2 linked regions of the Teredinibacter purpureus genome follow. The protein of the gene in region 1 interacts with the protein of each later gene in a pairwise test. Links are inferred from orthologs where the notes say so. Each region holds a gene or a part of one and is shown in the gene's direction. Other genes may lie near its edges.

Evidence for each region. Proteins that work in one complex are often made in the same cells at the same time.
Region 2: the proteins of trkA (region 1) and H5647_RS06640 interact in binary tests that used the Escherichia coli proteins (3 or more experiments, as listed by UniProt). The link is inferred for Teredinibacter purpureus from one-to-one orthologs.

What each region holds. Positions count from the first base shown.
Region 1 is NZ_CP060092.1:902,868-909,222, reverse strand. The notes cover bases 151-3,107. They hold trkA (Trk system potassium transporter TrkA), read left to right. Parts: upstream 151-880; coding sequence 881-2,335; downstream 2,336-3,107. Other genes in these bases: H5647_RS03770 (TrkH family potassium uptake protein), read left to right, coding at 2,335-3,107; rsmB (16S rRNA (cytosine(967)-C(5))-methyltransferase RsmB), read left to right, coding at 151-859. Outside these bases: more of rsmB, read left to right, coding at 1-150; more of H5647_RS03770, read left to right, coding at 3,108-3,783; H5647_RS03765 (endo-1,4-beta-xylanase), read left to right, coding at 4,253-6,283. UniProt on the Escherichia coli protein: Part of the constitutive potassium transport systems TrkG and TrkH. May regulate the transport activity of TrkG and TrkH systems. Binds to NAD(+) and NADH.
Region 2 is NZ_CP060092.1:1,491,481-1,494,215, reverse strand. It holds H5647_RS06640 (PTS sugar transporter subunit IIA), read left to right. Parts: upstream 1-1,009; coding sequence 1,010-1,462; downstream 1,463-2,735. Other genes in the region: H5647_RS06630 (HPr family phosphocarrier protein), read left to right, coding at 2,494-2,735; rapZ (RNase adapter RapZ), read left to right, coding at 1,555-2,427; H5647_RS06645 (RNA polymerase factor sigma-54), read left to right, coding at 1-826. UniProt on the Escherichia coli protein: Seems to have a role in regulating nitrogen assimilation.

The sequences.
Region 1 (6,355 bases):
GCCAGACCACTACGCTGCTATTCTTAACGCCAATAACCTGCAACCGCCAGTTTGCTTGCGTATCAATACTACGCTCAATTCACGCGATCATTATGTGCAACAGCTTAACGCCTTAAGCATTCAAGCCGAGCCGCTCACATACGCACCCGAAGGTATACGGCTACTAGAAAGTATCGACATTCGTACGCTCCCAGGTTTTGAACAAGGCCATTTTTCGGTACAAGACGAAGCGGCCCAACTCGCGGCAACCTTACTGGATTGCCAAGCTAACGATCGCGTTTTAGATGCCTGCGCAGCGCCGGGCGGAAAAAGTTGTCATATCCTCGAGCGCCAACCCGCTATTTCATCCCTTACTTGCGTTGATCTTGAAGCAAATAGAATGAAGCGCGTCGAACAAAATCTTGCGCGTCTGAGACTCACCGAAAAAGCCACACTGAAAGTGGCGGACGTTGGCGACACCGACGCTTGGTGGGATTCACGACTTTTCGATCGCATATTGCTGGACGCGCCCTGCTCCGCTACTGGCGTTATACGCCGGCATCCCGATATAAAACTACTGCGCCGCCCTAGCGATCTTGCTAAGCTTGGTGGCTTACAATTGCAGCTGTTAACGGCCTTGTGGCAAACGTTGGCGCCCGGTGGGGTGCTGGTTTATGCAACCTGTTCAGTATTGCCGATAGAAAACGAACGCATTATTACCGCGTTCCTTGCGCAACAACCCGACGCTACGCACCTGCCTATAGCGGCAAGCTGGGGAATTGCTCGGCCCATTGGTAGACAGTTGTTTCCCCAAGTGGGTGGCCACGACGGTTTTTACTATGCTCGATTGTGTAAAGCTAAAGGAAGCGAACCGGATTAAATTACCGGTTAACGGACCATTATGAAGATTATTATTCTTGGCGCCGGACGTGTAGGTGGCACACTGGCCGCAAACCTTGCCAACGAAGCAAACGATATTACAGTGGTAGACCGCAGTAATACCCAATTGCGCGAGCTACAAGACCGTATCGATATAGGCGTTGTAGGCGGCCACGCCTCCCATCCGGAAGTACTATTGCGCGCCGGCATTGAAGACGCCGACATGCTAATTGCCGTAACAGGGGTCGATGAGATCAATATGGTCGCCTGCCAAATCGCCCATAGTCTATTCCGTACCCCCACCAAAATTGCCCGTATTCGCTCACAAGCCTACGCAAACTACGAAGGGTTGTTTCATAACGACGCAATACCCGTCGACGTAATTATTAGCCCCGAACAAATCGTTTCCGATTACCTTTACCGTCTTATCGAGCAGCCAGGCGCGCTCCAAGTATTGGACTTTGCCGAGGGTGCCGTGCAACTCGTAGCGGTCAAGGCATTTTACGGCGGCCCACTCGTTGGCCAAGAGTTGCGGTTTTTACGCAAGCACATGCCCAATGTAGACACCCGCGTAGCCGCCATTTACCGCCGTAACCGCCCAATAACGCCGAGCGGCTCTACCGTTATCGAAGCCGATGACGAAGTCTTTTTTATTGCCGCTCGCGCCGATATTCGTGCCGTAATGAGCGAGTTACGCCGCGTAGACAGGCCCTACAAACGCATTATTATTGCCGGTGGTGGCAACATAGGCCTACGTCTCGCTCAAAAACTGGAAAGCAACTATTCGGTAAAAGTAATCGAAAAGAATAAAGCCCGCAGTTACGAGCTAACCGAAAGCCTCACCAATAGCATAGTGTTACTGGGCAACTCATCGAACCAAGAATTACTGCAAGAAGAAAATATTGATGACACCGACGTTTTTCTCGCTGTCACCAATTCCGACGAGGCCAACATCATGTCGTCTATGCTGGCAAAACGCATGGGCGCACGAAAAGTATTAACCTTAATCAGCAACCCCGCCTACGCAGATCTCGTGCAAGGCGGCGAGATAGATATAGCTATATCGCCACAATTAGCAACCATAGGTACACTTTTAACGCACGTTCGACGCGGCGACATTGTTAACGTACATTCTCTTCGTCGCGGTGCAGCAGAAGCTATTGAAGTAATCGCCCACGGCGACGCAAAAACCTCTCGCGTAGTAGGCCGCGCCATTGAAGATATCGACTTACCCGAAGGCGCGACCATTGGCGCCATTGTGCGCGAAATAGACGGCAGTCAAGAAACAACCCTGCACGGCGGCAATGTAGCGCTGAGCGCTTCAACCATAGGTAGCCGCCAGAATGTTCAAGAAGTGCTAATTGCACACGACGATGTTGTTATCGAGTCCGGTGATCATGTCATCGTATTTCTTATTGATAAACGCTACACCCGCGATATTGAGCGGCTATTCCAAGTCGGGTTCACCTTCTTCTAATGCATTACGCCATTATCGCCAAGGTTCTCGGTATTTTGCTGATGCTGTTCAGCTTAACGCTAATGCCGCCCGTATTTGTGTCGCTGTGGTACGGCGACGGCGCATACGACAGCTTTATTCTCGCGTTTGGCATTACCTTTTCCACCGGTCTCATTGCATGGTTACCGGTTTACCGTATACGGCAAGATTTAAGTACGCGCGATGGCTTTCTAATTACCTCACTATTCTGGACGGTACTCGCGCTTTTCGGTTCGTTGCCGTTAATGTTGGCCGACGCTACACAAATGTCGGTGGTCGATGCAGTATTTGAATCACTCTCGGGGCTTACCACCACGGGTGCAACAGTCTTAACAGGGCTTGATCAGCTGCCTCGCTCAATTTTGTTTTATCGCCAACAGCTCCAGTGGCTGGGCGGCATCGGTATTATTGTGATCGCCGTAGCCATTTTACCCATGCTCGGCGTAGGCGGCATGCAGCTTTATCGCGCCGAAACGCCCGGCCCCGTTAAAGATAGCAAGCTCACACCGCGCATTACGGAAACAGCCAAAGCGTTGTTCCTTATCTATTTAGCACTTACATTAGCCTGCGCCTTCGCCTACTGGCTGGCTGGCATGCCGCCTTTCGAAGCCATTAGCCATGCGTTTTCCACCGTTGCGATTGGCGGCTTTTCTACGCACGACCAAAGCATAGGCTACTACGACAGCGGGCCTATCATGCTGGTGTGCAGCTTTTTTATGGTGCTATCAGGTATCAATTTCGCCCTCCATTTTTTCGCTTGGCAAAGCAAAGGCATACTGCACTATTTTGATGACCCAGAATTTCGTTTTTACGCCAGCATGATTCTGCTGGGTATGGCGATAACCGTTGGGTATCTAGCGTCATCTAACACCTACGATTTACAATCCAGCGTGTTGTTCGGTGTGTTCGAACTGATTTCCATTTTAACTACCACCGGTTTTGGTGTTGCAGACTTCTCCGTGTGGCCCACCTTCTTACCCTATCTCATATTCCTGTTCGCGTTCATGGGTGGTTGTGCAGGCTCCACCGGTGGCGGCATTAAAATGATTCGCGTACTGCTTATTATTAAGCAAGGCCTGCGAGAAATTCACCGCCTCATTCACCCCAATGCGGTAATCCCCATAAAAATCGGTAAAAAAACCGTGTCCGACCGCGTTGTTGAAGCTGTATGGGGATTTTTCGCGGTCTATGTGGTGGCCTATTTAGTCATGTTTTTATTACTCCTTGGCACGGGTTTAGATTTTATAACCTCCTTTACCGCCGTTGGCGCCTGCTTAAATAACCTCGGCCCAGGTCTAGGCGAAGTGTCCGCTCACTACGGCAATATTAATGCCGCCGCTAAGTGGATTTTATGTTTCGCGATGCTGCTAGGACGCCTCGAAGTCTTCACCTTACTCGTGCTTTTCACGCCCATGTTTTGGCGACGTTAACCTTCTTAAGCTCGCTTTTCCCTATCAACACTCACATTCGTCATACAAATTAGCCCAACATCGACGATTTTTTAGATCCATTCACTATAGGTTAGTGGCATTTAATACACTTATTTGTAATATAAAAATATTTAACAGCCTATTCCATGCCGCATCTCAATCCGTTCAACCACCTTGCTATACAAGGATATCAGCAGCTCTTTTATCGCTATCGCAACCAAACCTTGCTCTCTCCTTTCTCCCGCACGCCTCTTTTAGTCAATTTGACAATATAAGATCGCGCACGAATAATCGATGCGCTGAATGGAAATCATTGCCTATCGGCCTCTATTCACACACCTCGCTTTGTTTCAGGATTACCTTGCTGACAAAGTCGTAATCACTGTTGAGTTCTGTTGCTAGACAACACATAACGCCAGGGCGAGACCGATTACTTACATAATAAAAAATTACGCTGAGTATCGATGCTATGAAAAATAAGACTTCTATTTTACGTGGGGCCCAATTACTAACGGCCGCCATTGTCAGCACCCTCGCATTTTCGGCTAACGCTCAACTAGCGAATGGTGACAGTAAATTTTTAGGGAATATTATTGCAGGTTCAGTGCCGGGTAATTTCAGTAACTACTGGAACCAAGTAACGCCGGAAAACGCCGGTAAGTGGGAAGCTACCGAACCTAGCCGTGACAACATGAGCTGGGGCGGGGTTGATACAGCCTACAATTATGCGCGCAGCAACGGTTTTCCGTTTAAGCAACATACCTTTGTTTGGGGCTCTCAAGAACCCAGCTGGATAGGTAACCTTTCCCAAAGCGAACAAAGAGAAGAAGTAGAGGAGCAAATGCAAGCCTACTGTAACCGCTACCCCGATACTGAATATATTGACGTGGTAAACGAATTGTTTCACGCACCGGCCTCTTATAGAGAAGCCCTTGGTGGTGATGGTTCCACGGGGTGGGATTGGGTGGTATGGTCCTTTGAAAAAGCACGCCAACATTGCCCCAACGCACAACTACTGATCAACGAATACGGCGTCATTAACGATCGCGACCTAATCTCACGCTATAACGATGTCGTTCGCATTCTCGACAACCGTGGGCTAATCGACGGCGTAGGTATTCAAGCCCACTGTTTTAACGTTGATGACATGTCAGGCTCACAGATTACCTCAAACTTAGATTTACTCGCCGAAACAGGCCTACCCATCTATGTTGCTGAACTGGATATTCGCGGTGCGAATGGTTCTGAAAGCAGCCAGCGCGACCGCTACGCCGACAAATTCCCCGCATTTTGGGAGCATTCATCTGTCGCAGGTGTCACGCTCTGGGGCTATATTTCTGGCCAAACATGGAAAGATAATACCGGTATTGTCTCGTCTGGCGGCAACGAAAGCCAAGCCATGACGTGGTTAAAATCTTATTTTGATGGTGCTTCACCTACGCCGGAACCTACTACAGCGCCAACCCCCACACCTAGCGCAACGCCAGCCCCAACATCTGAACCAACCGGCGCTAACGAAATTATCGTTCGCATGAGTGGCGAAACAGGCGAAGAGTCTGTGAGCTTGGAAATAGGTGGCGCAGCCATCGCCACTTGGACACTCACAGCCTCTATGGCGAACTACACGGTGAACACCGACGCCTCCGGCGACATTCGCGTAGCCTTCACCAATGACGGTGGCGACAACGATGTTCAAGTCGATTACGTGAGTGTAAACGGCGACGTTCGTCAAGCAGAAGACCAGGACGATAATACCGCGGCCTACGGCAACGACTCATGCGGCGGCGGAACACTCACCGAAATGATGCACTGTGACGGCTCAATCGGTTTCGGCGATGTTTCCGGCAGTAGCCCAACACCTGCTCCAACGGCTGAACCAACGCCCACCGCTGAACCTACGCCTACGCCCACCGCTGAACCTACGCCTACGCCCACCGCTGAACCAACGGCAGTACCCACAAGCGAGCCAACACCACTACCCGGCGGCGATAACGAAATCGTAGTCCGTATGACCGGCGTAACCGGTGAAGAGTCGGTAAGCCTTGACGTTAGCGGGGCCACTATCGAAACGTGGACGTTAAGTACCGCAATGCAAGAGTACGCGGTAAACACCAACGCAACCGGTGAAGTACGAGTTGTCTTCCGTAACGACGGCGGCGATAACGACGTACAGGTTGATTACGTTAGTATTAACGGTGATGTTCGCCAAGCCGAAGACCAAGACGATAATACGGCCGCTTATGGCAACGATTCTTGTGGCGGCGGCACCCTTACAGAAATGATGCACTGCGACGGCTCAATTGGTTTTGGCACAGTATCGGGATCAAGTACACCTACGGCGACACCAGTACCAACAACACAACCAACACCTGCTCCAGACACCGGTAGCGTTTGTAACTGGTACGGCACCGACTACCCTATGTGTGAAACCACCACGAGTGGGTGGGGATGGGAAAACTCGCAAAGCTGTATTTCAGTTTCTACCTGCGAGTCTCAGTAACGCACTCGCGTTACACATTAAGGGCGGTTAACCGCCCTCTTCTACACCACGCGTGGGCTTGTCGGTAGTATT
Region 2 (2,735 bases), 590 kb from region 1 along the record:
GAATCAACTCAGTGACGATACCCCCAACCTAGCGCAAGCCAAAACCTTAGTACGCGACTATCTCGACGTACTGGGTAGCCGTGACTTCAAGCAACTCATGCGTAAACTGCGTATAAAGGAGCCCGAGCTCCAATCGGTTATCAGTGTTATTCAGAGCCTGAACCCTCGCCCCGGCGAATCCATAGGGGCAGACGAAACAGAATATGTTGTACCCGATGTTTTTGTTGCCAAAGTTAACAATCGCTGGCAAGTCCAATTAAATCCCGATATCGCGCCAAAGCTGCGGATAAACTCAGGCTACGCCTCACTAGTGAAACGAGCAGATTCCAGCTCCGATAACACCTTCTTGCGCGACAACCTTCAAGAAGCTCGCTGGTTTCTCAAAAGCCTACAAAGCCGTAATGAAACGCTATTAAAGGTCTCCACGTGTATCGTTGAAAAACAACAAGGCTTTTTAGACTATGGGCCAGAAGCCATGAAGCCCATGGTGTTGCACGATGTCGCAGAAATAGTCGAAATGCACGAGTCGACCATTTCCCGTGTCACCACTCAAAAGTATATGCATACCCCTCAAGGTATATTCGAACTGAAATACTTCTTTTCGAGCCACGTGGCCACAGACACAGGTGGAGAATGCTCATCTACCGCCATTCGCGCGATCATTAAAAAGCTCGTTGCCGCCGAAAACCAACGCAAGCCGCTCAGCGACTCAAAAATTACCGGCTTACTCGCCGAACAAGGTATCAAAGTGGCGCGTAGAACCATCGCCAAATACCGAGAATCGCTGCATATCCCTCCCTCAAACGAACGTAAACGACTAGTTTAAAACACGCTATCTTTCTTAATAGAAACTTTTTTTAACTACATTCCTATTCCACACTTGGATCACGCAACAATACTGGTAGAATGCGCGCCAAATCGCTGGGTAATAACACATAAGAGCACCGCTCTTTATAGGCCTTTTAACCCAGCCACAGGCCACCGAAAGGATTAGTAACAACTTAACCTCATGCAAATTTCTTCCATTCTTACTGAAGACCGCTGCAAAGCCCATATCACCGGCGCCAGCAAAAAACGCCTCCTTGAAAGCTTGGCGACCATTTTTGCAGACTCATTGCCCGAAGGTGACGCCACCGCACTGTTTCAAAACCTTGTGGGGCGCGAACGCTTGGGCTCAACCGGTATAGGCCAAGGCATCGCCATTCCACACTGCCGCTTTGCCACTAAGGGCGAAACGCTATGCGCCTGCCTAACACTCGACACCCCAATAGATTTCGATGCCGTTGATGGCGAACCCATCGATCTAGTGTTTGCCATGCTAGTGCCAGAAGACGCAGAAGACAGCCACCTGCAGGCCCTCGCAACACTAGCGGAAGCGTTACAAAACCCCAGCTATGTCGAAGAGTTGAGAGCTTGTCCCAACAATCACGAACTATTTCGTATTGCAGCTGGTGTAAACTGATATCAAAAAATTGGCTATAGTCAATAAAGACTAATGTCCCATAGCCCTTTCTTATCATGTTCATAACCCACTAGATAAGGCGATACCCGCACATGCACTTGCTTATCATCAGTGGTCGATCAGGCTCAGGTAAAACCTCCGCTCTCCACCTACTGGAAGATGAAGGTTTCACCTGTATAGACAACCTGCCTGTAAACCTTTTACCCGCGCTCATAGAACAAATAAGCTCCACTCGCGAAGCCAATGCACAGCGCTTTGCGATTGGCATAGACGCTCGCAATATTTACAGTGACCTCAGCAAGTTATCCGAACTTATACAAAGCGCCCCTATTAAACGTGACGACTATCAAGTGGTCTTTTTAGACAGTTCTCGCGAAGTACTATTAAAACGCTTTAGTGAAACCCGACGTCGCCATCCCCTTTCCGACGAATATATTGGCCTCAACGAAGCCATCGCGCGGGAGAAAACGATTCTACAACCCATGGCCGCTGCCGCAGATGTCACTATCGACACCTCAAGCCTTAGCCTCCATGAATTGCGTAGCGCAATCAAACACCTTGTTGTAGGCGAAGAAAGCAAAGGTACAGCGCTTATGTTCAAATCATTCGGCTACAAATATGGCGTACCGGTTGATGTTGATTTTATTTTTGACGTTCGGTGCCTACCGAACCCCTATTGGAGCACGCAGCTACGTGAGCACAGCGGGCTAGAACCAAAAGTGATTGATTACCTTAATGGCGAAACAGAAGTCGAAGAAATGTTTAACGACATATTAACGTTCGTACGCAAATGGACACCTCGCTTTGAAGCCAACAACCGGAGCTATTTAACCTTTGCCATTGGCTGTACCGGTGGCTGGCATCGCTCGGTTTATATGTGCGAGAGGCTAGCGAAAGCGTTAAAAGACGACTATAAAAATGTTCAAACGCGTCACAGACAACTCGAGAACAAACCCGGCCATTAGCAGCGTACGCCAGACACTCACGCAGCAACCGATAAACTCTTCACCAGCCACATTAGCGAAGCGCCCATGCAGGAAAAGCACCTACAGATAATCAACAAGCTTGGGCTACACGCGCGTGCAGCCACCAAGCTTGCCAATATCGCTAACCGCTTCTCCGCACGTACAGAGGTCACCGCCAACGGCAAATCTACTGACGCAAAAAGCATCATGTCGCTGATGCTACTCGCCGCCTCCAAGGGCACTGAAATACAGCTTCGCACCGAAGGTGAAGACGAAGAAGCCGCAATGGCCGCAGTCACAAATTTAAT